3 regions of the Rhodoferax saidenbachensis genome follow, and region 1 is predicted to be linked to each of the others. Evidence: riboswitches for the same ligand, from Rfam matches in the RefSeq annotation. Region 1 holds a riboswitch; each other region holds the start of a gene.
The links. A riboswitch is a leader RNA that binds a small molecule or an ion and turns the genes downstream of it on or off. The one in region 1 is predicted to bind thiamine pyrophosphate.
Positions count from the first base shown of each region.

Region 2: another riboswitch for thiamine pyrophosphate. It lies ahead of RS694_RS08860 (purine-cytosine permease family protein); the one in region 1 lies ahead of RS694_RS13755 (thiamine ABC transporter substrate-binding protein).
Region 3: another riboswitch for thiamine pyrophosphate. It lies ahead of thiM (hydroxyethylthiazole kinase); the one in region 1 lies ahead of RS694_RS13755 (thiamine ABC transporter substrate-binding protein).

Region 1 covers NZ_CP019239.1:2,883,638-2,893,575, reverse strand. Annotated here, with positions in the region: gene RS694_RS13770 (SRPBCC family protein) at 1-90, shown strand, start outside; gene RS694_RS13765 (DoxX-like family protein) at 77-442, shown strand; gene RS694_RS13760 (DUF2269 family protein) at 439-909, shown strand; TPP riboswitch at 936-1,036, shown strand; gene RS694_RS13755 (thiamine ABC transporter substrate-binding protein) at 1,102-2,136, shown strand; gene RS694_RS13750 (ABC transporter permease) at 2,295-3,890, shown strand; gene RS694_RS13745 (ABC transporter ATP-binding protein) at 3,883-4,542, shown strand; gene RS694_RS13740 (P-loop NTPase family protein) at 4,547-5,251, opposite strand; gene RS694_RS13735 (DMT family transporter) at 5,371-6,261, opposite strand; gene RS694_RS13730 (substrate-binding periplasmic protein) at 6,371-7,138, opposite strand; gene RS694_RS13725 (esterase-like activity of phytase family protein) at 7,259-8,638, shown strand; gene arcC (carbamate kinase) at 8,663-9,574, opposite strand; gene argF (ornithine carbamoyltransferase) at 9,571-9,938, opposite strand, start outside.
Region 2 covers NZ_CP019239.1:1,842,509-1,852,446, forward strand. Annotated here, with positions in the region: gene RS694_RS08815 (MFS transporter) at 1-768, shown strand, start outside; gene RS694_RS08820 (PQQ-dependent sugar dehydrogenase) at 781-2,091, opposite strand; gene RS694_RS08825 (Lrp/AsnC family transcriptional regulator) at 2,117-2,656, opposite strand; gene hppD (4-hydroxyphenylpyruvate dioxygenase) at 2,765-3,862, shown strand; gene RS694_RS08835 (VOC family protein) at 3,889-4,431, shown strand; gene fahA (fumarylacetoacetase) at 4,431-5,690, shown strand; gene phhA (phenylalanine 4-monooxygenase) at 5,702-6,520, shown strand; gene RS694_RS08850 (thiamine pyrophosphate-binding protein) at 6,498-8,267, shown strand; gene RS694_RS08855 (GNAT family N-acetyltransferase) at 8,279-8,785, shown strand; TPP riboswitch at 8,852-8,960, shown strand; gene RS694_RS08860 (purine-cytosine permease family protein) at 9,007-9,938, shown strand, end outside.
Region 3 covers NZ_CP019239.1:1,853,571-1,863,508, forward strand. Annotated here, with positions in the region: gene thiD (bifunctional hydroxymethylpyrimidine kinase/phosphomethylpyrimidine kinase) at 1-339, opposite strand, end outside; gene thiE (thiamine phosphate synthase) at 329-970, opposite strand; gene thiM (hydroxyethylthiazole kinase) at 967-1,800, opposite strand; TPP riboswitch at 1,848-1,952, opposite strand; gene RS694_RS08880 (ABC transporter substrate-binding protein) at 2,111-3,730, opposite strand; gene RS694_RS08885 (peptide ABC transporter ATP-binding protein) at 3,791-4,807, opposite strand; gene RS694_RS08890 (ABC transporter ATP-binding protein) at 4,804-5,802, opposite strand; gene RS694_RS08895 (ABC transporter permease subunit) at 5,817-6,719, opposite strand; gene RS694_RS08900 (ABC transporter permease subunit) at 6,716-7,726, opposite strand; gene RS694_RS08905 (SWIB/MDM2 domain-containing protein) at 7,819-8,265, opposite strand; gene rraA (ribonuclease E activity regulator RraA) at 8,443-8,964, shown strand; gene RS694_RS08915 (DMT family transporter) at 9,028-9,938, opposite strand, start outside.

The sequences.
Region 1 (9,938 bases):
CGCTTTGCGCGGTTGCAGACTTTCCTGGTAAGGCATTCGCAGGAGATCGCAGATTGGCAAAAGGAAAATAAAGCGCATGACGCACTCTGAGCTAAGGTGGCTGCGTTATAGCCTGGTCTTTGTGTGGCTGGCCACGGCTGTGGTCAGCGTGTGGGAGCTGCATGGCCAGAGCCGCGCCTTATTGCTTGCAGGTGGCGTGACGGATGTGCGTATGGCCAACACACTGACGCTGGCCGGTGCAGTGCTGGATGTCGTACTCGGGCTGCTTTTGCTTCTCAAGCCGGTGCGGCGTGTGTATGGACTGGCCCTGCTTGTCATGTTGTGCATGACCGTCGTGGCTTCCGCCATGGTCCCCGCGTTGTGGCTGCATCCTCTGGGGCCACTGACCAAAAATTTACCTATTGCAGCTGTGCTGTGGGTTTTGATGCGGAGGCCCGCATGAATACCTATTTGTTGGTGAAATGGGTTCACATCCTGTCCAGCGTGGTGTTGGTGGGGACAGGTTTTGGTTCCGCCTTCTATATGTTTTTTGTGAATCGCAGCAATGTGCTGGCTGCGCAGTCAGTGGTTGCCCGCTTGGTCGTGCGGGCAGACTGGTGGTTTACGGCCCCTGCGGTACTCATGCAACCGGCGACTGGCTTCCTTATGGCTTACTGGGCTGGCTTCCCGTTATCCACGCCCTGGCTTGCAAGCTCGGTACTGCTTTACTTCTTTGCCGGGGCTTGCTGGCTGCCGGTGGTCTGGTTGCAAATCCGCATGGCGGCAATGGCACACAACGCTGTCCAGCACCAGACCGAGTTGGACCCCGCCTATTGGCGCTACGCCCGTCGATGGGAAATGCTGGGCTACCCCGCGTTTGTTGCCATGGTCATCGTGTTTTATCTGATGGTGGCCAAGCCCAATTTCTGAGCCAGGCGCACCTGCACCTACAATCCGGGCTTCACCGGGGGTGTCTGTTCTTTTGGAACGGACTGAGAAATACCCCACTCACCTGATCTGGGTCATGCCAGCGTAGGAAGTGTGAAGAGCCTTGATCCCGTGGTTTTCTGGGGTGTCGGCTTTTGATGCGACCTGCGTTGGCGCATTGAAAGTAGGTACTTGATGAAACGCGGGATTTTTTCTTTTCTGGGCATCACCTGCGCTGTGGCATTGGTGACCGTGGGGCTTGGCACTTCCGTGCATGCCGCCGAACTGCGGGTGCTGACGCACAGCTCTTTCACCGTGCCCAAGCCGCTGCTCAAGCAGTTTGAGACCAACACCGGCATCACGCTGCGCATCACCAAAGGTGGCGATGCGGGCGAGATGCTCAACAAACTTATATTGACCAAAGCCGAGCCAATTGCCGACGTGGTCTACGGCATCGACAACGCGCTGGCACCCAAGGCCCTGGCCGCGGGTGTGCTGGACGCCTATGCAGGCTCTGCCACCAGCCGCGAAACGTCGGCGCCGTTGCCCGCCGGGCTGGTGCCGGTGGACTATGGTTATGTCACGGTGAACTTTGACAAAGCCTGGTTTGCCAAGAGTGGCCTGGCACTGCCCAAGACGTTGGACGAACTGGCACAGCCAGCCTACGCCAAGCTGCTGGTAGTGCAAAACCCCGCCACCTCAAGCCCCGGCAATGCATTTCTGCTGGCCACCATTGGCGCGCTGGGCGAAGAAAAAGCTTTTGACTGGTGGGCCCGCATGCGGACCAACGGTGTGAAGGTGGCCAAGGGCTGGAGCGAGGCCTATTACACCGAGTTCAGCCGCAACGGTGGCAAGTACCCGCTGGTGGTGAGTTACTCCGCCAGCCCTGCCGCTGAGCTGTTCTACGCCAAGGACAAACCTACAGAGCCACCCACAGGCAGTCTGTCCATCCCCGGCGCCGTGTTCCGCCAGGTTGAAGGTGTGGCTCTGGTCAAGGGTGGCAAGGAGCGCGAAGCCGCAGGCAAGTTCATAGAGTTCCTGCGCTCCGCCGCCGTGCAAACCCAGATGCAGACCGAGATGTGGATGTACCCGGTGGAAGCCGGTGTGGCGCGGGTGGACGTGATGAAGTTCGCGCCCGAACCCACGGTGTTCCACAGCCCTGGCGAACGCGACATCGCCACCAAGGGTGCGGCTTGGGTGAGCCGCTGGACCAAGGTGGTGTTGAAGTAAGACGCTCATTGTTTGATGGCATGCCGCTATCTCTCGCCGCCGTGCACCTTTCCCCCGTTCGCCCTGAGCCCGTCGAAGGGCTTCGACCCTTCGACGGGCTCAGGGCAGGCCAAGCTCAGCCCGAACGATTGGGTGTGCTGGCGCGCCCGTAAGTCCATATGAATCCCTCTCGCCCTCGCACCACTGCGCCCGCTTGGCTCGCGCTGCTACCACTGGCTTTTTTGCTGGTGGTGCTGGTGGCGCCCGCATTGCGCCTGCTGGCGGAGGGGTGGACTGCGGGCACCGGTGAGGGCGGGGCACATGGGCTGGCCGCACTCTGGACGCCCTGGCTGGACCCGTATTTGCGCTGGCGCATTGTGTGGTCTTTCTTGCAGGCGGCCATCACCTGTGTGGCGGCGCTGCTGCTGGGTCTGCCGGTGGCCTGGGTGCTGGCGCGGTTTGAATTTCCCGGGCGCAGCCTGGTGCTGCATGCACTGATGCTGCCGTTTGTTGTGCCTACGCTGGTGGCGGCGCTGGGCGTGCTGGCCTTGCTGGGCCCGCGTGGTGTGTTGGTGGGGCTGGGTGGACCGGATTTGCAGGGCACACCCTGGCTGCTGCTCTACGGCAATCTGTTTTTCAACCTGTGTGTGGTGGTGCGCGCCGCCACGGATGCGCTGGGCCAGGTCAGCGCGGCGCGCGTGGCCGCGGCGCGCAGCCTTGGGGCCACGCCCTGGCGTGCGTTCTGGCGCGTGGAGTGGCCTGCCATCGCGCCGTGGCTGATGTCGGCGATGTGCCTAGTGTTCCTGTACTGTTTTGCCGGTTTTGGTCTGGCGCTGGTGCTGGGTGGCCAGCAATACGCCACGGCGGAGGTCGAGATCTACACCCTGGTGGCGCACGAGCTGCAGCTGGCGCAGGCTGGGGTGCTGGCTACCTGGATGGTGGCACTGACCGTGCTGGTGGCGCTGGCCTATGCGCTGATCGAACGACGTCTGGCCACGCCAGCGCGCGCCGACCACCTGGCACGCCGTGCGCCGCGGGGTACAGGGCAGTGGGGTGCGGTGGCGGCTGCGTTGCTGGTTTTAGCATTGTTTTGTGCTGCGCCCCTTGTGGCGATTGCGTGGCGTGCTCTTATTTCAGGAGCATCTGCCTGGGTGGTTCTGGTGGAGGACGACACGCTGGCAGCACTGTGGAACACCTTGCGTTTCTCCACGCTGGCGCTGGCACTGGCCACCGTGCTGGGCTTGCTGCATGCACTGGCGGCACGCCGCTCGGTGTTACTGCGCACCCTGGTGTTCCTACCTTTTGTGGTGTCGCCGGTGATGGTGGCGTTTGGCCTGTTGCTGCTGTACCCGCAATGGAGCGGCAGTTTCGGCTTGTTGGTGGCGGCCTATGCGCTGCTGGCGTACCCGTTCATCGCCAAGTCGGTCGCGTCGCGTCTGGACAGTCTGCCGGCGTCGTATGCCGACGCGGCGCGTTCGCTCGGTGCATCACCCGCCCGCACCTTTTTGCGTGTCACCTTGCCACTGCTGGCACCGGCCCTGCGCCGCGGCATGGCATTTGCGGCTGCCACGGCCGTCGGCGAGTTTGCCGTGACCCTGTTTTTATCGCGCCCCGAATGGGCCACGCTCACGACCCTGATTTACCAGCACCTGGGCCGCCCCGGCGCCGCCAATATGGACGCCGCGTTGGTACTGGCCTGTGTGCTTATGGCGCTCGCGCTGCTGGCCTTTGTTGCCATTGAGTGGCAGGGCTCTGAGGAAGAAACCCATGCTTGAACTGCAATCTCTCCACAAAACCTGGCAGCCCACGCGTGGCGATACACGCGTGTTGCTGCACAACCTGAACCTCACCGTGCGTCCTGGCGAAACGGCCGCCATCCTCGGCCCCTCGGGCAGCGGCAAGAGCACGCTGCTCAAGGTGCTGGCCGGGCTGGAGCCGCTGGATGCGGGCTGCGTGCGTTTCAATGGCGAAGACATCACCGCGCTGCCGCCCGAGCGGCGCCACTTTGCGCTGATGTTCCAGGACTTCGCGCTGTTCCCGCATTTGAATGTGCAGGACAACGTGGCTTTTGGTCTGGTGGAGCAGGGGCAGAGCAAACGTGAAGCGCGTACGCAGGCGCAGGACATGCTGCAGCGTTTTGGCCTGGGTGCGTTTGCGCAGGCCAAAGTCTGGCAACTCTCGGGGGGTGAACAGCAGCGCGTGGCGCTGGCCCGTGCCCTCATCACGCAGCCGCGTGTGCTGCTGCTCGATGAACCTTTTTCTGCGCTGGATGCTGCGCTACGCCTGCAACTTCGCGAGGAGTTCAGTCAGCGTATTGCCGACCTCAACATTGCCACCGTGCTGGTGACGCACGATGAGACGGAGGCGCGTGCCATGGGGCAGCGCGGGTACCGGTTGACGGATTGCGCGTTGCAGGTGGTTTGGTAGGGCGCTAAAGCGCCAGTCCGTTGAGGACACTGTAGGTATTGGCCAACCAGGTTTTCACGCGCTGGCGCTCCAGCATGCCCAGTGCATCGGGCCCGCCACGCGTGTTGAGCGCGGCCCAGAAGCTCATGTTCTGGCGGTCTATCTTGACCATGCTGGCTTCGTGCAACGCGGGCAGGCTGATGAGTTTGCCGCCCAGGCTCAGGGCATTCTTCAGCGCGGCGGATTCGGCCAACAATGAAAAGTCGGACCCACGGCCCTGGTTTTTGACCACGATGTAGTTCGGGCCTGCGCCGTAGGTGGTGACCAGTTTGTCCAGCAGGTCCACCGAGTCGCGGCCGGCGTCGACCAGATGCCAGAAGTTGACGGTCACGCCCATGCTGGCCAAGAGCGTCAGCAAATCCGAGTCCTTGATCCAGCGTGACAGCGGGGCGGCGGTTTGTGCGGCCAGGTCGACGATGACGCTGGGCTGCGCTTCACCTTCGCCCATGTCTTCAAACGCGCCGACCAGCATGTCCAGGCCCTCGTAGCTGTCCACGATCACCGGGGAAGCGTAGTCGGCGTAAAAGCGGGTGAAGGAGTTGTGCGAGCGGTCGGTGTCAAAACCGGTGAAGGGTTGGCCCTTGTCGATGAAGTACTGGGCCAGCACCCGGGCGGTGACAGACTTGCCCACGCCGCCTTTTTCGCCGCCAATGAAGTTGAGTGAAGCCATGAAGTGTCCTTAGGTGGGTGGATCGGTGTGCGCCAAACGCGTCTGCCCCAGAGCCAGCAAGAATCGTGCGCGCAGTACAAACAAGGCCCATTGTGCCCGCCGTACAAGGCAGGTATAGATTAGTGGGCGTGGCCTTTGGGCTCGATGATGACCAGCGCAATGCCACAGACCAGCAGTCCGGCACCCATCCAGAAGCCCGCGTCCGGCACTTCCGCAAAGAACAGGTAACCCAGCGCCGGGCTGAACAGCAGCAGCGTGAAGCTGCCCGCTTCCACGGCCGAGGCGTCGCCCGCACGGTAGGCATAGAAATACGAAAGGTAAATGCCTGAGGCCGACAGCCCGATCACCGGCAAAAGAATCCACAGTTCCATGGGTACGGTGGGCAGTGCAAAGCCACTGAACAGGCCAAAGGTGATCCAGCAGGCGACCTGGCTCCAGGTCAGCACGGCAATCGGGTGTTCCTGGCCTGAATACTTCTTGAGCACCACGCCCAGCATGGCTTCCATGAGTGCACCAAACAGTGCGACCAGCGACGCACTGTGAAAGGCCGTGGCTCCGGGTTGCAGGATGGCCAGCACACCCCCAAAACCCACGGCTACGCCCAACCAGCGCAGCCAGTGCGGCTGTTCGCCCAGCAGCCACACACCCAGCGGCAGCATGAACAAGGCACCGGTCATCAGGTAGGCGCTGGCCTCGGCCAGCGGCAGGTGCGACACCGCATAGGCGGCGCACCAGGCCGAGGTGACGATGAAGCCTGCACGCAGCAAATGCATGCGCGGGTTCTTCGTGGCGATGATGCGGCCGCGGGTCCAGGCGATCAGTGGCAGCACCATCAGCAGCACCACGGTGGCCTGCAGAAACAGCACTTGTTGCGGTGGAATGCCGGTTTCCATCAGTTGTTTGTTGCAGGCGTCCAGCACCGACCAGCAGAACATGGCCGACATGACCAGCAGCACACCACGGGAGTTGCCCGCCAGCGCCAGCCAGCGGGTTTGCAGAAATCGAAACATAGGGAAAAGCAGACCCGAGAAATAAAAGCGAAGCCGCGACTGTAGCGGCTTGTGGTGAAGCGGGAGCGGAAGGGTGGTTTTACCCGGCAACGCCGGCCGGAGAAGGGTGCTACGGTTGCACGCCGTAGCGTTGGTAGATCCGTGCGTACTGCGGTGTGCGTTTGAACTGGCGCAGCGCCGCATCAAACGCGGGCAGCAAGCCTAGGTGCGTGGACTTCTTGCTGACCAGCAGCTGGAAATGGGACTGGTCCAGGTTGGCCGGCATCATGAGGATGTCGTTGCCGCCGGGCATGCGCGCCAGGCTGTACTGCATGGTGAACGAGTTGTCGATGAACACATCGCCGCGCTTGGCGATCAGCATTTTCAACGCGCTCTCAAAGTCTATGCCCTGTTCCACCTTGAAGTCTGTGAGGTTGGTCTTGGCCCAGCCATTGCCGGCGTAGGACACCACGGAGAGGTTGAGCTGGCGCAGTTCGTCCAGGTCTTTCACCTGGCGTATCTGCGCCAGCATGGGATGGCTGGCGCGCACAAAGACGCGTCGGCGCGGCGACACCACGGGTTCTTCGGCAGCCACGGCGTATTCCAGCCGCTCGGGCGTGGCAATGGTGCAGATGGCATCGGCCTCGCCGTGTTGCACCATCAACTGGGCGCGGTTCCAGGGGTAGCCCTTGTGGTCGACCGCCACGCGCATGCGCTTGTGCAGCACCTCTTCGATCACGTCCAGCAAGATGCCTTGCAGCGCGCTGCCCTGGCGAAAACTTAAGGGGCTGTAGGTTTCGAAATACGCCATGTGAAACGGAGCGGCGGCGCGTGCAGGCAGGCAGGAGCCCAATGCCAGGGCGGCCCCGGCCTGAAGGAGGGTGCGGCGTTGCGTCATGGAAATGCTTTGCGGTGAGCGAAGCCGCAGTATCCGCGCAAATGCCCGGGCCGTAAATGTCACAGCGATGTCATACGGCGTGCGCAGTATCGCGGCTTTGCATTACTTCAAAGGACATTCATGCTGTCGCGCAACCTCTTCCATGTTTCTCCCTCACGCCTGTGGCCGCTCGGTCTCGCCGCCATTGCTGCGCTGGCCACCGCTTCGTTGCATGCGCAAACCGCATTTCCCGCCACGCTGGCCGGCCACGCGGTGCTGCCAGCCCAGTCGTTCCTGGCTGCGCCCAAAGACGCGCCGCAAGACCTGCAGATCAGCGGGAAGTTCACCACCGGTAAACGCGTGGACACGCTGGGCACGGTAGAAGGCCTCTCTGCCGGCCGCCCCACGGGCGTGTCCGTGCCATTCAAGGGCCAGCCATTGCAAGGCCACTCCGGCATCAAACGCATGGCCGATGGCAGCTTCTGGATACTGACGGACAACGGCTTTGGTGCCAAGGCCAATTCGCCCGATGCGATGCTGTACCTCAACCGCTACCGCGTGGATTTCAAGGCCGGTAACCTGAAGCGCCAGGAAACCATCTTCCTGCACGACCCCGACAAAAAAGTGCCATTTCGCATCGTTCATGAAGGCACGAAAAAGCGCTACCTGACGGGCAGCGACTTTGACACCGAAAGCTTCCAGTTGGCCGGTGGCGCGCTGTGGATTGGTGACGAGTTTGGCCCCTTCCTGATCAAGGCCGACATGAAGGGCAAGGTGCTGGCCGTGTTTGACACCGTGGTGGACGGCAAGGTGGTGCGTTCCCCCGACCATCCCGCAGTCACCACGCCGGGTGTTCCCGGTGGCGCGGTGGACTTCCAGGTGCGCCGCTCCAAGGGCTTTGAGGGTATGGCATCGTCACCCGATGGCAGCAAGCTGTATGCACTGCTGGAAGGTTCGCTGTACGACGCAGCCACCAAGTCCAACGAAAAGCTGGGCGACAAGGAATACCTGCGCGTGCTGGAGTTTGACGTGAAGAGCCAGAACTGGACCGGCCGCCACTGGAAGTACGTGCTGGAAGCCAACAGCAACGCCATTGGTGACTTCAACATGATTGATGGCACGACGGGCCTGATCATCGAGCGCGACAACGGCGAAGGCACGGCCGACAAGGCCTGCCCCGAAGGCCAGAAGCGCACCGACTGCTTCCACGACATTGCCAAGTTCAAGCGCGTCTACAAGGTAGAGCTCAATGAAGCCAATGTGGGTGGCCCGTTGCGCAAGATCGGCTACATCGACCTGATGGCAATCGCCGACCCCAACCACCTGGCGCGCAAACCGCTGAACAACGGCGTGTTGACCTTCCCCTTCTTCACGATTGAAAACGTGGATGTGGTGGACGCGACGCACATCATCGTGGGCAACGACAACAACCTGCCGTTCTCCAGCAGCCGCGAGCCCAACAAGGCCGATGACAACGAGCTGATCCTGCTGGAAGTGGCTGACTTCCTGAAAGCCAACTAGCCCAGCGTTAGCGGAAATCCAAGGTCAGTCCGGACGCACCTGTGTGCCGGCCTGGCCTTGCAGCATGGCTTCGATCTGTTGCAGTGAGCCGATGATGGCGCGCTTGCCCGTAGCGGCAACAAACGCGCTAGCCGCAGCGACCTTGGGGCCCATCGATCCGGCGGGGAATGCAAGCGTTGCCAATTCTTGCGGTGTGGTGTGTTGCAGCAGGTGTTGGGTGCGTTGGCCCCAGTCCAGGTAAATGCCTTCCACATCGGTGGCGATCAGCAGGCAGTCGGCGTGCAGCGCACGCGCCAGCAGGCTGCTGCACAGGTCCTTGTCGATGACCGCTTCCACGCCCTGAAGGTCCGGGTTATCGCCCTGGCGGGCCACCGGTATGCCGCCGCCACCGGCCGCAATCACCAGTGTGTCATGGGCCAGCAGCGTCTCGATGGTGTCCACCCCCAGCACGCGCAGCGGTAGGGGGGAGGCCACCACGCGCCGCGTGCCTGCACCATCGGCGGCCATGGTCCAGTGGCGGTTCGCAGCCAGTTCCTGGGCCTGTTCAGCGGTGTAAACCGGACCAATGGGTTTGGTCGGGTGCGCAAATGCTGGGTCCTGCGGATCCACCTCGACGCGTGTGAGCAGTGTGGCCACCCGTCGCGTAGCGGGTAGCCGGTTGGACAACTCCTGCTCCAGCAGATAGCCAATCATGCCCTCTGTCTCTGCGCCCAGCACATCCAGCGGATAGGTCGCCACTGCGGTATAGGCCGCGCCTTGCAGGGCTAGGAGCCCCACCTGCGGCCCATTGCCATGGGTCAGCACCATCGCATGCTGGCTGGCAACGCGTGCCAGTTGGGCGGCGGCCACGCGAATATTGGCCAACTGATTGGCCGCCGAGAGCGGCTCGCCACGGCGCAGCAGTGCATTGCCGCCCAGTGCCACCACCAGTCTCATGCCAGTGTGGCCACCAGCACTGCCTTGATGGTGTGCATGCGGTTCTCGGCTTGGGTGAATACGACGGACGCATCGGATTCAAAGACCGCGTCGGTCACCTCCAGTTCGCAGAGGCCGTAGCGCGCCTGAATCTGGCGGCCCACTTCCGTCTCCACGTTGTGGAAAGCGGGCAGGCAATGCATGAAACGTGTGCGTGGTTTGCCCGTGGCTTGCATCAGTGCGGTGTTGACCTGGTAGGGCAGGAGCTGCGCAATGCGGTCTTTCCAGACCTCTTGCGGTTCGCCCATGGACACCCAGACGTCGGTGTAAAGAAAGTCTGCGCCCGCAACCGCCTTGAGCGGATCCGTCTCGATCGTGATGCGGG
Region 2 (9,938 bases), 1.0 Mb from region 1:
TTGACCGGCAATCTGGGCTGGGCGGTGGCGCCGGTGTTCTTTGCCTCCCTGGGCGTCTCCATTGGCTGGCGCAATGCCTACCTGGCGGCGGCGGCGATGTATGTGGTGATCTTTGCCTTGTTGTTTGTGCAGCGCGACCTGCTGAGCACCAAGGTGGTTCGCCATGACCCCACCGTGCACAAAGAGCACGACCTGGCGTTCATGAAGCTGCCGGTGGTGTGGTGGTGTTTTGGTTTCTTTTTGCTGTCCACCATGACGCTGGCCGTAGTGCAGAGCTTCTCGGTGTCCATCCTGAAGGCCATGCGCGGCATCAGTTTTGAAGCGGCCACGCTGACATTGACTGGCTACATGCTGGCGGGTGCGTTTGGCATGTTCATTGGTGGTTTTATCGCCGCGAAAAGCGCCAACAGCGACCGCGTGGTGGCCATGGCCATGGCGGCCGGCGCCTTGCTGCTGGCGCTGTGCGGCACCGGCCTGCTGGGCGCCACAGCCACCATGGTGGTGCTGGCCAGCACCGGTTTTGCGGTAGGCATCGGTGGCCCCTCGCGCGACATGATGATCAAGAAGGCCACGCCCAAGGGCGCGACGGGCCGCGTCTATGGTCTGGTGTATTCGGGGCTGGACACGGGCTTTGCCATCTCGCCCATCGTCTTCGGCGTGTTCATGGACCGCGGCTGGTACGGCGCCACGCTGTTGGGCGCCGCCGTGGTGCTGGCACTCAGCGTGGTGGCTGCACTGGGTGTGGGGCAGCGTACGGTCGCGCGCTAAGCCCCGAGCCGATCAGGGCTTGCTGCTGACGCGCCAGATCAGGTTGCCCACATCGTCAGCCACCAGCAGCGCGCCTTGTTTGTCCAGTGCCACTCCCACCGGGCGGCCATAGGCGGTGCCCTCGGCGGATAGAAAACCGGTCAGCACATCCAGCGGCGCACCGGCAGGTTTGCCGCCTTCAAACGGCACAAAAATCACCTTGTAGCCACTGTGTGGCTTGCGGTTCCATGAACCGTGTTGCCCGATGAACATGCCATTGGCATAGGCTGCGGGCAGGCTGGTGCCTTTGGAAAACGCCAGGCCCAGCGAGGCGGTGTGCGGGCCCAGCGCGTAGTCGGGCGCGATGGCCTTGGCCACGAGGTCGGGGCGCTGCGGTTTCACGCGGGTGTCCACATGGTCGCCGAAGTAGCTGTAGGGCCAGCCGTAAAAGCCACCGTCGCGCAGCGAGGTCATGTAGTCGGGCACCAGATCGCTGCCCAGCTCGTCACGTTCGTTCACCACGGTCCATAAGGCGCCGCTTTGCGGTTCCCAGGCCAGGCCCACGGGGTTGCGCAGGCCCGAGGCGAAGAGGCGTTTCTGGCCGCTGGCCGTGTCGATCTCCCAGACCGCGGCACGGCCTTCTTCGGCCTCCAGGCCATTTTCAGCGACGTTGCTGTTGGAGCCCACGGTGGCGTACAGGCGTTTGCCATCGGGACTTGCAATGATGCTCTTGGTCCAGTGGTGGTTGCGCGGGCCGCCGGGCAGGGATGTGACCTGTACGCCCGGTGCGGTGATGCGCAGGTCGCCCGTGGTGTACGGGAAGCGCACCACGGCATCGGCGTTGGCCACATACAGCGTATTGCCCACCAGCGCCATGCCAAAGGGGGAGTTCAGGCCTTCGAGCAGCACCGAGCGCACATCGGCCACGCCGTCGCCATTGGTGTCTCGCAGGAGCGTGATGCGGTTGGCGCTGGGCACACCGGCGCCGGCTTTTTTCATGACGTAGCCGGCGATCCAGTCCATGGGGTTCCAACTGGTCGGTTTGGCGGGCGCATTGCTCTCGGCCACCAACACGTCACCATTGGGCAGCACGTGTATCCAGCGCGGGTGGTCCAGCCCGCTGGCAAAGGCGACCACGCGGGTGCCGCTTGCCGCCTGCGGCATGGTGCCTGCGGGCCAGCCCACGGCGGGTGCGATATTCACCGTGGGGATGAAGCCTGTGTTGGGGGCGGGCAGGGTGGGCGTGGGGCCGGTGCCCGCAGACACCGGCAGTTGCGCGACTTCGGCGCAGGCAGTCAGCGCGACAGTCACGGTGCTGAGCAGCAGGAGGGTGGGCAGGTTCATGGACGTTCTCGGTGGGGTAAAAGGATCAGGTGTTGCCAGTCAGTCGGATGCGCCGGGTGGTGCCACCGGCCTGGCCGATGTGGTTGAGTGGCAGTTCGGTGCTGGACTTGATGCAGTGCAGGACGATGTTGGAGCGGATGCTGCTCACACCCTTGATGCGTGTGAGCCGGCGCAGCACCGAGTCGGACAGTGCGTTGAGGTCGGCTGCGACGATCTGCAGGATGTAGTCGGACTCGCCGGCCACAGCGTAGCAGTCCATCACCTCGGGCAGGTTCTCGATCTCCCGCTCGAAGGCCATGCCTTCCTCCCCGCTGTGGTGGGTTAGCGTGACATAGGCCATGGCGCGCACGCCCAGCCCTAAGCGGGCCGGGTCCATCAGCGCCACATAACGGCGGATGATGCCCGTGCTCTCCAGCCGCTGGATGCGACGGCTGACCTGCGAGGCCGAGAGGTGGATTTGTTCGCCGATCTGCTGGTTGGTGGCATGTGCGTCTTTTTGCAGTGCAGCAAGCAAGCTGATATCGAAGCGATCAAGCAAAAAATCTTCGGTTGTTTCTTGATTCATGCACAAATTATGCATTGATTGGCCATTATTCGGGAAAAATTGCGCACACCATGCGCGTCGCTTTCATGACAATCAAAGCTTCAAGAACAGCGTTTGAGGAGCACAGCCATGGCCACTGCAACAGGTGATTTGTTTGACAACCCGATGGGCCTGATGGGCTTTGAGTTTGTGGAGTTTGCGTCGCCCATCGCTGGTGTGATCGAACCGATCTTTGAACGCATGGGCTTCACGCTGGTGGCAAAGCACCGCTCCAAGGACGTGGTGCTGTACCGCCAGGGCGATATCAATTTCATCGTCAACCGTGAACCCAAAAGCGTGGCCGGTTACCTCGCCGCCGAGCACGGCCCCAGCGCCTGCGGCATGGCGTTTCGTGTGAAGGATTCGCACCTCGCCTACAAGCGCGCATTGGAATTGGGCGCCCAACCCGTGGAGCTGCGCCCCGGTCCGATGGAGCTGAACCTGCCCGCGATCAAAGGTATTGGCGGTGCGCCGCTGTACCTGATTGACCGTTATGAAGACGGCAAGTCGATCTACGACATCGACTTTGAATTCATAGCGGGCGTGGACCGTCGCCCAGTGGGCCATGGCTTCAGCGTGGTCGATCACCTGACGCACAACGTGTACCGCGGCCGCATGGCGTACTGGGCGGACTTCTACGGCAAGCTGTTCAATTTCAAGGAAATCCGCTACTTCGATATCCAGGGGGAATACACCGGCCTTACCTCCAAGGCCATGACAGCGCCGGATGGGCTGATCCGCATTCCGCTCAACGAAGAAGCGCGCCAGGGTGGGGGGCAAATCGAGGAATTCCTCATGCAATTCAACGGCGAGGGCATTCAGCACATTGCCCTGCTGTGCGAGGACCTGCCCAGCGCCATCGACCGGTTGCAGATGGCGGGCATTCCGCTACTAACTGCGCCCAATGACGTGTACTACGAGAATCTGGCTCAACGCCTGCCTGGTCACGGCCAGCCGGTGGGTGATTTGCAGGCGCGTGGCATCCTGCTTGACGGCACGACCGAAGGCGGCCAGCCGCGCCTGTTGCTGCAGATCTTCTCGCAACCGCTGCTGGGCCCGGTGTTCTTCGAGTTCATCGAGCGCAAGGGCAACTACCGTGAGGGCTTTGGCGAAGGCAATTTCAAGGCCCTGTTTGAGTCGTTGGAGCGTGACCAGATTAACCGTGGCGTGCTCGAAGCCGCCAAGTGAACCCAGGCGAACCCAGGAGACACACCATGAAAATCGACCGCATCCACCACGTGGCCTACCGTTGCAAGGACGCCAAGGAAACCGTGCTGTGGTACCAGAAGATGCTGCACATGGACTTTGTGCTGGCCATTGCCGAAGACCTGGTGCCCAGTACCAAGGCGCCCGACCCGTACATGCACATCTTTCTGGATGCGGGCATGGGCAATGTGCTGGCCTTCTTTGAGCTGCCCACGCAGCCGCCCATGGGCCGCGACCCGAACACACCCGAGTGGGTGCAGCACATTGCGTTCCGCGTGAAAGACCGTGCTGAGCTGCTGGCGTTCAAGGCGCATCTGGAAGCCAATGGCGTGGATGTACTGGGTGTGACCGACCACGGTATGTTCCACAGCATTTACTTCTTCGACCCCAATGGTCACCGCCTGGAACTGGCCTGCCCGGACCCTGAAGAGATCGCCAAGATTGCCCAGGCCGATGCGGTGAAGTGGGCCATGCTGGAGGAATGGAGCGTCACCAAACGCGCGCCCAAACACGCGGCGTTTTTGCACGCCAAGGAACTGGGCGCAGCGTGATGGATGTGACCCACGACCCCGCCACCCTCAGCTGGGTGGAGTCTGCTAACGACCCGGCGACAGATTTCTCCATCCAGAACCTGCCGTTCGGGCGTTTCCGCCGCAACGCGCTGGAGCCCTGGCAGATCGGTGTGGCGATTGGTGACCAGGTGCTGGACCTGCATGCGGTGGGCCTGATCGATCATCTGGACATGCAACGCCTGATGGCTGCGCCTGTCACTGAGCGCCGCGCCTTGCGTTTGTCCCTTTGGGAAGGACTGCGTGCAGGCTCGGCTTTGCAAAAAGTCTGGAGTCAGGCGCTGCTGCGACAGAGCGAAGTGGAAATGGGCCTGCCCTGTGAGGTCGGCGACTACACCGACTTCTACACCGGCATCCACCACGCCACCACGGTGGGCAAGCTGTTTCGCCCCGACAACCCGCTCTTGCCCAACTACAAGTGGGTGCCCATTGGCTACCACGGTCGCGCCAGCAGCATTGGCGCCAGTGGTCAACAGTTCCACCGCCCGCAAGGACAAACGCTCAAGCCCGGTGCGGCAGTGCCCGACTTTGGCCCGAGTGCGCGCATCGACTATGAACTGGAGATAGGTGCTTGGGTGGCCGGTGGCAATGGGCTGGGCGAGCCCGTGGCTATGGCGCAGGCCGAGGACTATATCTTTGGCCTCACGCTGCTCAACGACTGGAGCGCACGCGATGTGCAGGCCTGGGAGTACCAGCCGCTGGGGCCGTTTCTGGCGAAGAACTTTGCCACCACGGTGTCACCCTGGATGGTGACGCTGGACGCGCTGGCGCCGTTCCGTGCGGACTTTGAGCGGCCTGCGCATGACCCGCAGCCCATGGCGTATCTGGACTCGGCCCACAACCGCGCTGCCGGTGCGCTGGATGTGCAGCTTGAAGTGTGGCTGCAGACACCTGCGATGCTGGCCGCCGGTAATCCGGGGCAGCGCCTGTCCACCTCCAACATGCGCGACGCCTACTGGACGCTGGCGCAACTGCTGACGCACCACACGGTCAACGGCTGCAATCTGCGCAGCGGCGACATATTGGGCACGGGCACGCTGTCCGGGCCTGCACCCGAACAAGGTGGCTCTCTGCTGGAACTGACACAGGGCGGCAAAATGCCGCTCACGCTGGCCAACGGCGAAACCCGCACTTTCCTGCAGGATGGTGACACCGTCATCCTGCGTGGTTACTGCACGCGCGCAGGCGTGCGGCGCATTGGTTTTGGCGAGTGCCGCGGTACGCTGCTGGCGGCACGCTGAGTGGGGTAGGCATGGCGGACGACTACACCATTCCCCAGCACTGGGATCACTACACCGCGCAAGACCACGCGGTATGGAAGACGCTGTTTGAGCGACAAACCGCGCTCTTGCCGGGTCTGGCCTGCGCGGAGTTTGTAGAAGGCATGCGGCAATTGCCCATGGCTGCGGACCGGATTCCCAACTTCGATGAACTCAATGCCACGCTGAAGCCCACGACTGGCTGGCAGGTGGTGGCGGTGCCGGGGTTGGTGCCCGACGAGGTGTTTTTCGAACATCTGGCGAACCGCCGCTTCCCCTCCGGCAACTTCATCCGGGGCGCCCACCAGTTGGACTACCTGGAAGAGCCCGATGTTTTCCACGATGTGTTTGGTCATGTGCCGATGCTGATGCACCCGGTGATGGCGGACTTTATCCAGTTGTATGGCGAGGCGGGTTTGCGTGCGCAGCGTATCGGCAAGCTTACCGAACTGGCGCGTGTGTACTGGTACACCGTGGAGTTCGGCTTGCTGCAGGAAGCACAGGGCATGCGCCTCTACGGTGCGGGCATTGCGTCGTCGTTTACCGAGAGTGTGTTTTCCGTGCAGAGCCCGTCACCGAACCGCATCGCGTTTGATCTGGAGCGTGTCATGCGCACCAACTACCGTATTGATGACTTTCAGGAAAGTTACTTTGTGTTGAACAGTCTGGATGATTTGCTGGAGTTGGCGCGCATCGACTTTGACCCTATTTACGCCCGGCTGAATGACGGTGTGAGTCACCCGCCGAGGCGCATTCTGGAAGGCGATGTGGTGCTGCACAATGGCACCCATGCCTACAGTCAGCAACCCTAAAACCACTGCATCCCTTCCTCCCACCCTGGCCGGCCACCTGCTGGTGCAGTGCCTGGTAGCGCAGGGCGTCACGCACGCTTTTGGCGTTCCCGGCGAAAGTTATCTGGCCGTGCTGGATGGCTTTCATCTGTACCAAGAGCACATCCAGTTTGTCGTGAACCGGCAGGAGGGCGGCGCCGCCTTCATGGCCGAAGCCCACGGCAAATTGACGGGCCGCCCTGGCGTGTGTTTTGTGACGCGCGGACCGGGCGCAACCAACGCCAGCATCGGTGTGCACACCGCATTCCAGGACTCCACACCCATGGTGCTGCTGGTGGGCGATGTGGCCAGCGACCAGCGCGACCGCGAAGCCTTTCAGGAGATGGACTACCGCGTCATGTTTGGGCCCAGCGCTTTGGGCATGGCCAAGCGCGTGGAGCGCATTGACGATGCGGCGCGTATCCCCGAGTACATCGCCCGGGCCTTTGCCACGGCCATGAACGGCCGCCCGGGGCCGGTGGTACTGGTGCTACCAGAAGACATGCTTTCGCAAAAGCTGGTGGCCGGTGCCAGCGGCGCGATACCACAGCCTTTGGCACGGGTAGAGCCCGTTGAGGCCTGGAGTGACCCCGGGGCCCTGCGGGACCTGCGCCAGCTGCTATTGAAATCAGAGCGTCCGTTTGTCATCGCCGGTGGTGGTGGCTGGACGCCGCAAGCCGCGCAGGCGTTGCAGCGCTTTGCCGAAAACTGGCGCCTGCCGGTGGGCAATGCCTTCCGTTTTCAGGACACCTTTGACAACCACCATCCGCAGTACGCGGGTGATGTGGGCATTGGTATCAACCCCGCACTGGCCAAACGCATCCGCGAGAGCGACCTCATCATTGCCATTGGCCCACGCCTGGGCGAGATGACGACTGGCGGCTACACGCTGCTGAAGGCGCCCAAGGCGGCGCAGACGCTGGTGCACATCCACGCCAGCGCCGAAGAGCTCAACCGTGTCTACCAGGCCGACCTGGCGATCCACGCCAGCATGCGTGCTGCGGCCCGTTCGCTGGAGGTGCTGACGGCGCCCGTGAACGTGGCTTGGGAAGCCTGGACGCAGGGCTGCAACGCCGACTACCAAGCCAATCTGGTACCGAGTGTGATCAAGGACTTGCCCGCCGACAACGCACGCGGTCTGGTGGACATGCCCAGTGTGATTGCCACGCTGCAAAAGCACTTGCCCAAAGACGCGGTGCTGACCAATGGCGCAGGCAACTTTGCGAGCTGGTTACACCGCTTCTACCGCTACACCGGACTGGCCGCAGGCCACAAGACGCAACTGGCACCGACCAATGGCGCCATGGGTTATGGCGTGCCAGCCGGCATTGCAGCGGCGATTACCACCGGGCGCACGGCATTCACTATTGCCGGCGATGGGGACTTCCTCATGAACGGCCAGGAGCTGGCCACTGCTGTGCAGCATGGCGCCAAGAGCATCATCCTGCTGCTCAACAACGGCATGTACGGCACCATTCGTATGCACCAGGAGCGTGAGTACCCGCAGCGTGTGGCGGGCACGGCGCTCAACAACCCCGACTTTGCAGCGCTGGCGCGCGCCTACGGTTATGCCGGTATCACGATCCGCAAGAGTGCGGACTTTGAAGCAGAGTTGCTGGCTGCGCTGGCACGGCCCAACGGCACGGTGATCGAGGTGGTGCTGGAGCCCGAACTCATCAGCACACGCGGCACATTGGCGGCGATGACGCAGGCCGCCTTGAAGCGCTGAAAGAGCCGTTGATGAACATCCACATCCGTCCCGAAACTGCGGCAGACGCCAAGACCATTGAATTGCTCACGACCGCAGCATTTCTGAACGCGCCCCACACCGACCACACGGAGCAGTTCGTCGTAAATGCCTTGCGCGCAGCAGGCGTGTTGACCGTGTCATTGGTCGCGATGTCGGGCGAGACCATGGTGGGCCATGTGGCGCTGTCTCCGGTGGCGTTATCCGATGGTTCTTCGGGTTGGTATGGGTTGGGCCCTATTTCCGTATGGCCTGAACACCAGGGGCAGGGCATTGGCAGTGACTTGATGCACGAGGCGCTGCAGGCCTTGCGTGCACGGGCAGCGGCCGGCTGTGTGTTGCTGGGGGACCCGGCGTACTACGGTCGTTTCGGTTTCAAAGCCGATCCGGCATTGGTGCTGGCCGGTGTGCCACCCGAATACTTTCAGGCGCTGCGATTTGGAAGCGCAGTACCGACAGCCGTGGTTACCTACCACGCGGCGTTTAACGCGCAGGCTTAAGCGACCGCTGTACGCAATTAACCACAGTGCGAAGCACCACGTAGAATCGCCAGGCGCTCGCAAGAGTGCATTCGCTAGGGGTGTTGCCCTGTATTGAAAAGTGCAGGCCGACTGAGAGAGTCCCTTTGAACCTGATTGAGGTAATCCTCGCGCAGGGAAGCAAGTCCGGCCTTGGGGCTGGGCTACGCCTACCTGCCAACTTTTTTGCATGGAGCAAATGGATGGCAAATACACATTCTTCCCAAACCCTGAACCAGGCGCTGACGCCCGTGGCCGACACCGAGCGGGTGTTTGGCTGGCACGCGCACGCGTCGCTGTGGTTCAGTCTGGGCGTTGGCCTACTGGTGATGCAGATTGGCGCCTACCTGGTGCCTGCCGTGGGCAGCCGCGACGCCGTGGTCGCCATTGTGTTGGGCTCGCTGGTCGGCTCCGGTCTGCTGGCGTGGACCGCCAAAGTGGGCTGCGACACGGGCCTGACCAGTGCAGGCCTGATGCACGCCACTTATGGCAGCCTGTTTGCCCGATTGCCAGTTCTGTTGAACATCGCTCAATTAATTGGTTGGACCACGTTTGAACTGGTGGTTATGCGCGATGGCACCGCCGCCATCGGCAAACAGTCCACGGGGTTGTCGCTGGACGGCTTCTCCGGCACGCTGGTCACCACCTTGCTGTGGGGCTCAGTGCTGGTTCTGCTGTTGTCAGGCTCCATGACCACGCTGGTGCGCAAGCTGATAGGGCGCTTTGGCCTGCCGCTGGTCGTGGCATCGCTGGTGTGGCTGAGTTGGCAGTTTGGTACGCAGTTGCAGGCGCAAGGCTGGGAAGCATTCTGGTCCCGCACGGGCGATGGCAGCATGGGCATGCCCGCGGCCATGGACCTGGTGATGGCGATGCCGGTGTCGTGGTTGCCATTGGTGGCCGACTATGCGCGCCACGGGCGAACCGGGCGCAGCGCGATGAGCGGCACCTGGTTGGGTTACGCCATTGCCAACATCTGGTGTTACGCGCTGGGTGTGGTGGTGGTCAGCGTGGCGCAGCCGGGCGTGGAGTTGGTCGGTGCTTTGCTCTTGGCGCAGGGTGGCCTGATTGCGCTGAGCCTGATTCTGGTGGACGAAATCGACAACGCTTATGGAGATGTGTACTCGGGCGCTGTATC
Region 3 (9,938 bases), 1.0 Mb from region 1:
CACCTGGTGCAGAGCGTGGCGGTCCAGCGCCTGGGCTACGGTGTGCACGATGTCCGGTGCATGCAGCATGCCGATCTTGACGGCGTCCACACCAATGTCTTCGATCACCGCATCGATCTGGCCGCGCAGCATCTCGGGTGGCACACCATGGATGGCGCGCACGCCGCAGGTGTTTTGTGCCGTCAGGGCGGTGATGGCGGTCATGCCAAAACAGCCCAGCGCGGCGAAAGTTTTCAGATCCGCCTGGATGCCAGCACCACCACCGCTGTCGGAGCCGGCAATGGACAGTACGCGCGGGTAGCGGTATTGGAAAGCGTGGGAAGGTGTTTCATATGCCATCACACAGCGTCCTTAAAGTTTGCGCGGCCAGACGCGGATCGGGTGCAGAGCAGATGGCGCTGACCATGGCCAGACCATCGGCGCCCGCGCGTAGTACGTCAAGCGCATTGCCACTATGGATACCGCCAATAGCCACCAGGGGCAGGGCGGTAATAGCACGCACGCGGCGTAATCCGTCCAGACCCCAGGGCGTGTGGGTGTCCGTCTTGGTGGGGGTGGCAAACACCGGGCTCACACCCAGGTAGTCCACGGGCAGGCTGGCGCTGCGGGTGACATCGTCCATGGTCTCCACCGACCAGCCGATGAAAACCTCGGGTGGCAACAGGCTGCGAGCCAGCTCCACCGGCATGTCGCTTTGCCCCAGATGCACACCCTGCGCGTTGCAGGCCAGCGCCACATCGATGCGGTCGTTGATGACCAGTGGAATATGCAACGGGCGCAGCAGCGCGCTCAATGCCATGGCCTGGGCCACAAAGTCGCGCGTGGTGAGTTGCTTTTCACGCAACTGCACGCAGGTGACACCGCCCTGCACAGCCGCCATCATCACGTCGGTGAGCGTGTGGCCCAGCAGGCTGACTTGGTCCGTGACCAGGTACAGGCGCAGAGCGGATGCAAGCGCGCTGTGGGTCACGCAGCGACTTCCAGCTTCAGGCGGTGCCGGAAGGTGTCCTGGTCCAGCAACTGCAGCGTATCCAGCATGGCGGTCTGCATGCTGCCCACGCCTTGATGCTTGGCTATTACGGCTTCGGCGGCCACTTCACCGACCACGCCCATCAGTGCCATGGCGGATACGGTGGCCCGCCATGCGTCCTGCTGCACTGCGCAGAAGGCGCCGATCAACGCCGTGGCCGAGCAGCCCACGCCGGTGATCTTGGTCATCCATACGTGGCCGTTGGACAGGCGCGCCCAGCGCTGGCTGGCGTCCAGAATGTGGTCGGTCTCGCCGCTGACACATACCACGCCCTGGGTGCGCTCTGCAAGTGCGCGGGCTGCGCCCAGGGCATCGTTGGCAGCGGCACTGCTGTCCACGCCGCGGGTTTTGACGCTGGAGCCAGCGACGCTCATGATCTCCGAGCCATTGCCGCGGATGACGGTGGGGTGGGCGGTGTCCAGCAGCAGCTCCAGGCTGGCATTGCGGTACGGCGTGGCGCCGGCACCCACCGGGTCCAGCACCACGGGAATTCCGCGCTTGGCGGCGGCGGTGAAGGCCAGACGCATGCTTTCTATCCAGTACGGGTCCAGCGTGCCGATGTTGAGCACCAGCGATTGCGCGATGCCCACCATGGCTTCGACTTCCTCGTGGGCGTGTGCCATGACCGGCGATGCGCCCGCGGCCAGCAGCACATTGGCGTTGAGGTTCATGACCACCAGGTTGGTGATGCTGTGCACCAGCGGCCCGTTGTTACGCACCGCTAGGATGTCGGACCAGATGTCGGAGGGGGAGAGTTGTTGTTCAGCCATGCAATTCCTAAAAAGGTTTTGACATGGGGCAGACAGGCGGAGGCGGACCGATGGGTATCAGGCTTCCCTACGCTGGCATGACCCAGATCAGGTTCGAAGAGTATTTCTCAGCCACCTGGAATAATTTCTGGGCGGCACCTCTAGCAGGCTGGATTATGGCCGATCTGCAAGCGTGCCTTGAAATCAAGAAAGAACACCGAAATTGCTATCAAAGTAGGAGCTGCTTGCGCAATAACTACGTGGGCTACAGGCCGATTTGGCATAAAAAAAGGCCGGTTTGCACCGGCCTTTCAATATCAGCAGATGCTGATTACTTCATGTCCACACCGTAGAAAGTGTGGCGACCAAAGGGGCTCAGCTTGAAGTCGATGACTTCTTTGCGCACGGGCTTGAGTTGCACGGCGTGGGCGATGGTGAACCAAGGCGCTTGTTCCTTGAAGATCACCTGGGCCTTTTCGTACAGCTTGGTGCGTTCAGCCACGTTGGAGGTGACCTTGGCTTTCAGAACCAAGTCTTCAAAGGGCTTGTAGCAGAACTTGGCCACATTGGAGCCGTTGCTCTTAGCAGAGCTGCAGCCCAGCAAGGTGTTCAGGAAGTTGTCTGGATCTCCGTTGTCACCGGTCCAACCCAGCATGCCCATCTGGTGTTCGCCAGACTGCATGCGCTTGCGGTACTCGCCCCACTCAAAGCTCTTGATTTCAGCCTTGACGCCCACTTTGGCCAGGTCGGCTTGCATCAACTCGGCAATGCGCTTGGCATTGGGGTTGTAAGGACGCTGTACAGGCATGGCCCACAGGTCGGTGGTGAAACCGTTGGGGTAACCAGCAGCTGCCAGCAACTTCTTGGCTTCTGTGGGGTTGAACGCGTCGTCCTTGATGGCCTTGTTGTAAGACCATTGGCCTGGAGGAATCGGGTTGGTAGCGGGAATGCCGGTGCTCAGGTACACGGCAGACACGATGGCCTTCTTGTCGATAGACATGTTGATGGCCTTGCGCACGCGCACGTCATCAAAAGGTTTCTTGGTCGTGTTGTAAGCGAGGTAGCCGATGTTCAGGCCGGGCTGCTCCATCACAGTGACGTTGGCGTCCTTGCGGATGGCGTCCAGGTCAGCAGGGTTGGGGTAGGGCATGACATGGCATTCACCCTTTTGCAGCTTGGCCCAGCGCACGGATGCATCAGGGGTGATGGCGAAGATCAGGTCGTCGATCTTGGCTTTGCCGGCGTAGTGCTGGGGGAATGCCTTGAAGCGCACGATGGCGTCTTTTTGGTACTGCACCAGTTGGAAGGGGCCGGTACCCAGTGGGTCCTGGTCGATTTTTTCAGGGGAGCCAGCCTTGAGCATGGCAATCGCGTATTCCTTGGACTGCACGCCGGCCCATTGCATGGCCAGGTTGGCCAGGAAAGGCGCTTCGGGCTGGTTCAGTGTGAACTTGACGGTGTATTCATCGACCTTGTCGACCGACTTGAGCAGGGCAGGCATGCCCATGTCGCCAAAGTAAGCGTGGTTGGGGCTGGTGACGCGGAAGAAGGGATCGTTTTCTTTCCATTGACGCTCAATCATGAACAGCACGTCGTCGGCGTTGAAATCGCGCGATGGGGTGAAGTTCTTGTTGGACTGCCACTTCACGCCTTTGCGCAGCTTGAAGGTGTATTCCGTGCCGTCTTTGGAAATGGTCCAGCTTTCTGCCAGGCCGGGCACAACCTTGGTGCCGCCGCGTTCGAAATCAACGAGGTTGTCGTAGATCTGTTCGGTGACGTCAAACGAGGTACCGGTGGTGTTGACGCCGGGGTAGAAGTTCTCAGGGCTGCCTTCAGAGCAGTACACCAGAGTTTTGGCCGATGCAGGGGCCAGCGCCAACAGCGCAGGCAATGCAATGGCGCACAGCAGAGCGACCTTGCTGGGTCGAGTGCGGACGGAAAGTCGATTCATGGATTACTCCTACAAAAAATGGATGTTACGCGAAGGAATGCAGGTTTCATGCCGGGGTTACTACTGGGTCGCCAAACGTTCGGCCTCAAAACAAGCCACTTGGCGGCCGCGCAGTGTCTGCAACGTCGGGCGTTCGACATGGCAGCGCTCGACGGCATGCGGGCAGCGGGTGGAAAACACACAGCCTTTGGGTGGATTCAAGGGGGAGGGGAGTTCGCCCTTGAGCACGATGCGCTGCTGCGCAGGCCCGCTGCCAGCCAGTCCTGGTGTGGACGCCAGCAGGGCCTGGGTATACGGATGCAGCGGCTGGCTGAAGATGGCATTCTTCTCGCCATGTTCCACGGTGTGGCCCAGGTACATCACCAGTACGTCGTGCGCAATGTGGCGCACCACGCCCAAGTCGTGGGAGATGAACAGGTATGCCAGACCCAGGTCTTTTTGCAGATCGGCCAGCAGGTTTAGCACTTGCGCCTGGATGGAGACATCCAGTGCCGAAACAGGCTCGTCGGCCACTACCAAAGAAGGGTTGAGCATCAACGCGCGCGCAATGGCAATGCGCTGGCGCTGGCCGCCCGAGAACATGTGGGGATAACGGTCGTAGTGTTCAGGCCGCAGGCCGACCAGGGCCAGCATGGCGCGCGCTTTTTCTTCACGCTGTGCGGCGGTCAGGTCGGTGTTGATTTCCAGCGGCGCTTCCAGAATCTGGCCAATACGCTTGCGCGGATTGAGCGAGCCATAGGGGTTCTGAAACACCAACTGCACCTTTTGGCGCAATACGCGTTTCTGGTCTGCGCTGGCGCCCACCACATTGGTTTCGCCCAAGTGCAATGCACCATCGGTGGGCGATTCAATCAGTGACACCATGCGTGCCAGGGTGGACTTGCCACATCCCGACTCGCCGACGATAGCCAGCGTCTTGCCTGCCTGAACGGAAAACGAAACGCCACTGACGGCCTGCAACAGATCGGGCTTGCGCAACATGCCCTTGCTGATGGGGTAAACCTGACGCAGGTTGTCTGCACGGACAACAGTCACGCCTTCCGTGGCTGGTGGTGTCATGGTGGTTGCGTGGCTCATACGGACACCTCCTGGGCAGAGGCGTGTTTCTGGGTATCACCCAAAGGGAAATGGCAGCGCACCGCGCCGTCCTGCCAGGGGCGCAGGGCGGGCCGGGTCTGGCACTGGCTGTCGTTGACGTAGCTGCAGCGTGGTGCAAACAGACAACCTTTGGGGCGGTCAAACAGGCCAGGCACCATGCCGGGAATGGTGGCCAGGCGGCTCAGGCCGTTGCTGCGTTCGGGCATAGCGGCCATCAGCGCTTCGGTGTAGGGGTGCTGGGGCGCGTTGAACAAGCTCTTGGCCTGCTGCTGCTCCATGATCTGGCCCGCGTACATCACGGCCACGCGTTGGGCCATCTCGTTCACGACGCCCATGTTGTGGGTGATCAGCACCAGTGCCATGCCGCGGTCTTTTTGCAGGCTGCGCAACAAATCCAGAATTTGCGCCTGGATAGTGACGTCCAGCGCGGTGGTGGGCTCGTCGGCAATCAGCAGTTTGGGATTGCAGGCAATCGCCATGGCAATCATCACGCGCTGGCTCATGCCGCCTGAGAGCTGATGGGGATAAACACCGAGGCGACTTTCGGGTGCAGGGATGCCGACCTGCTCAAGCAGTTCGATAGAGCGTTTGCGCGCGGCGGCCTTGTCCAGACCCATGTGCAGCTTGAGTGTTTCAGCCAACTGGAAGCCTACGGTAAAACACGGGTTCAGGCTGGTGGTGGGGTCCTGAAAAATCATGGACAGGTCCTTGCCCGTGAGGCGGCGGCGTTCGCGTTCCGAGAGTTTGAGCAAGTCGTGGCCGTCAAAACGCAGCTTGTCCGCCTTGACGCGCCCGGGGTAGGCGACCAGGCCCATCAGCGCCATCATGGTGACGCTTTTTCCCGAGCCGGACTCACCGACGATGCCCAGCACTTCGCCGGTGTCGACGGACAGGCTGACGCCGTCGACGGCGTGCATCACGCCGTTGTGCGATGGGAACTCCACCGACAGGTTTTCAATTTCTAGCAGTGCCATATACGGTCTTGTTTTTAGCGCTTGAGCTTGGGGTCCAGCGCATCGCGCAGCCCGTCGCCAAGCAGGTTGAATGCCAACACGGTGATCAGGATGGCCAGACCGGGGAAGGTCACCACCCACCAGGCGCGCAGCACGAACTCGCGTGCATCGGCCAGCATGGTGCCCCACTCGGGTGAGGGCGGCTGTGCGCCCAAACCCAGAAAGCCCAGGGCCGCGGCGTCCAGAATCGCGGTGGAAATGCCCAACGATGCCTGCACGATGAGCGGCGCCGTGCAGTTGGGCAGCACTTCGCTGAACATCAGGCGCAAGTGGCTGGCGCCGCCCATGCGGGCTGCGGTCACGTAGTCGCGTGAGGTTTCGGAAATCACCGCAGCGCGGGTAATACGCACATAGTGCGGCAGTACCACGATGGCCACCGCCAGCATGGCGTTCATCAGGCCAGGGCCGAGGATAGCCACGATCACGATAGCCAACAGCAGGCTGGGCAGGGTGAGGATGATGTCCATCAGTCGCATGATGGTGATCTCGAAGATGCCGCGGAAATAGCCCGCCAGCAGCCCCAGCACGGTGCCGACGACTACGGAAATCGTCACCACGGCAATACCGATCAGCAGCGACAGGCGGGCGCCGTGGATCAGGCGCGAGAGGATGTCGCGGCCAATCGCGTCGGTGCCCAGAATGTGGGCCCACGAACCGCCGGTTTGCCAGGCGGGCGGTACCAGGAACACGCTGTTGTCTGTGAGGTCGGGCGCATACGGCGCGATCACGTTGGCAAACGCAGCCATCAGCAGGACGACGACCACGATGACCATACCGGCCACCGCGCCCTTGTTGCCACTGAAGTAGCGCCAGAAATCACGCAGCGGGTGCACGTGGGGTGCGACCGGGGTGGTGTCTATAGAGTGTGTAGCGCTCATTTTTGGTGCCGAATACGGGGATTGATGATGCCGTAGGCCAGGTCGACCAGCAGGTTGACGGCCATGACCATGACGCCCAGCAGCAGCATGCCGCCTTGCAGCACAGGATAGTCGCGTCGGGCGATGGCTTCAATCAGCCATTTGCCGACACCGGGCCAGGAAAAAATGGTTTCGGTCAGGATGGCGCCGGTGAACAACACACCGACCTGCAGGCCGATCACGGTGATCACGGGAATGAGTGCGTTGCGCAAGGCATGTAATGCCACGATGCGCATGGTGGACAGGCCCTTGGCGCGCGCCGTGCGGATGTAGTCTTCGCCCAGTACTTCGAGCATGGCCGAACGTGTCATGCGTGCAATCACGGCCAGCGGATTGGTACCCAGCACGATGGTGGGCAGTATCAGGTGTGAGGCGGCCGACATGAAGGCCCCCTTGTCGCCTGCCAGCAAGGTATCAATCAGCAAAAAGCCGGTGACGGGTTCTATGAAGTACTGCACTGCAATACGCCCGGAAACCGGAGTCAGGTCCAGTTGCACCGAGAACAGCAGGATCAGCAACAACCCCCACCAGAAGATCGGCATCGAATAGCCGGTCAGCGACACGCCCATGACGCCATGGTCCAGGAACGAGTTGCGTTTGACCGCCGCGATGATGCCCGCCGGAATACCAATGATCAGTGCGAACAGAATGGCGCACACGGCCAGCTCGATCGTGGCCGGAAACAAGGCCATGAATTCGCTGAGCACCGGTGCCTGGGTGATGATGGATTTACCCAAGTCGCCCTGTAACACCTTGCCGATGTAGATGCCGTACTGCACCATGACCGGGCGGTCCAGTCCGTACTCCTTGAGCAGGACAGCATGGCGCGTGGCATCAATGCCCCGTTCACCTGCCAGGGTTTCGATGGGGTCGCCAGGGACCATGCGAATCAGGAAGAACGCCAGCAGGGTCATGCCGAAGAAAGTCGGAATGATCAGGCTAAGACGCGTAAAGACAAAGCGCAGCATGGGTGGGAAGGTAGGGCAAAAAAGTCGTGGATGTTACCAACAAAAAAAGGCCGGGTTGATCCGGCCTTTTTTGTTCGCAACGCTGTTGGCGATTACTTGAGGTGCTTGCCAATCAGGCCAGCCATCTCAAACATCGACACTTGCATCTTGCCGAAGATTTCCTTCAGCTTGGCATCGGCGTTGATCATGCGCTTGTTGACTGCGTCTTGCAGCTTGTTCTTCTTGATGTAAGCCCACAGCTTGCTGACCACTTCAGTACGTGGCAGAGGCGTGGAGCCCACGATCGCAGCCAGAGCGGCGCTGGGAGTCAAAGCCTTCATGAATGCGGCGTTCACAGTGCGCTTCTTGGCAGGAGCCTTCTTGGCGGCTACCTTCTTCGCGGGAGCCTTCTTGGCCACTACCTTTTTAGCGGGAGCGGCTTTCTTGGCGGGAGCAGCTTTCTTCGCTACTACTTTTTTAGCTGGTGCAGCTTTCTTCGCTGGTGCAGCCTTCTTTGCGGGAGCGGCTTTTTTTGCAGCCGGTTTTTTTGCAGTTGCCATGATTGATTGTCCTTCTAGAAGTTGATTAATCACCAGCAGAAAAACTGCTTCTTCGCTGGTAAGGCGCATGCTACTGGAGAAAAAGCGCCTTTCCAAGCGGGAAATTGCTTTTTTCACTCGGAGATGTTGTTTTTTTCATTGGAGAATAGGTCTATTGAACGAAAAGGAGCCCCCGAGATGTCCAGTCCCTTCGCCACCTGTGACCTGTGTGATGCCCACAAGAACGACACTTCGGGCGATTTTCGGGTGCTGCCACCCGTGTTCAAGGACTATGGGCAGGTGCGCAAATTCAGCGGCCCGGTGGTGACGGTGAAGTGTTTTGAGGACAACACGCTGGTCAAGGCGGCGGTGGATTCCCCCGGCACGCTGGACATGCCGCAAGGGCCTGTGGGCAAAGTACTGGTGGTGGACGGCGGTGCTTCATTGCGCCGTGCGCTGCTGGGCGGCAACCTGGGCGCTGCGGCCGCACGCAACGGCTGGGCCGGCGTGGTGATCGATGGTTGTGTGCGCGATACCGCCGAGTTGGCGGGCCACGCCGTGGGTGTCCGTGCCTTGGCTGCCATGCCACTGCCCACCGAGAAGCGCAACGAGGGTCAGTCCGAGGTGGCTGTGCAGATCCAGGGCGTGTGGGTCCGCCCCGGCGATTGGCTGTATGCCGATGAAGACGGCATCGTGGTCAGCGCTAAGCCGCTGGTGTAGTGATGTGAAAGTTGCCGCGGGCCGCCCCAAGGCAAATTGGCCCCCTCGGGGAGGGGGCAGCGACTACACGGAGTGAGGGAGCGTGGGGGCTGCTCTATTGGGCAGAGTGGCCAGCACCACACCCAAGAGGGCGATGGCGAAGGCCAGCAACTGCATGCCACCCAAAGGTTCGCCCAGCACCAACACGCCGACCAGCGCGGCCGAGATGGGCAACATCACGGTGAACACACCGGCACGCGCAGCAGGTACGGTTTTCAGGCCGGTCATCCACAACCAGACCGTCCAGACGCTGGCCGCCAGTGCGTAGAACACCAGCAGCACCCAGGAGCCCACGTGCACTGCGGCAAAGTCAAAACGCCAAGCCACCCACAGCCCCATGGGGGTCATGAGTGCAAAGCCCCACAGGTTGATCAGCGCAGTGATGCGTTTGGGTGACAGGGCGCCGGTGAGCTTCTTGCCGATCACGGCGTAGGCCGCCTCACACAGTACAGCGCCGAACACCAGCAGATTACCCAGCAGCGCCTTGTTATGTGCCAAATCGGCCTCCAGCCCTTGTCCGGATTGCGCAGGCAGCTCTTGTTTTGATAGCGCCAGCAGGCCAATACCCAGCGCACTACAGGCCACCGCCGCCCAAATGCGCAGGCCAATGCGTTCGCGCAGAAAGGCCCAGCTCATCAACGCCACGACGGCAGGAATGCTCGCCATGATCACTCCGGCTGACACCGCGCTGGTCATGCTCACGCCAAACAGCATGCAGATGGAGAACAGGAAGTTGCCCAACAGCGACTCCAGAAACACCCAGCCTTTGGTCGCCCGTGTCATGGGGACTTCCTCTTCCGGACGCTTGAGCCAGTGCAGCATGGCCAGACCGCCTATGCCAAAACGCAGCCAGGCCAGAAGAAACACCGGTAGCGCCGCGACCAGCGGTTTGGACAGGGCGACGTAGCTGCCCACCAGGGACATGCTCAGAGCCA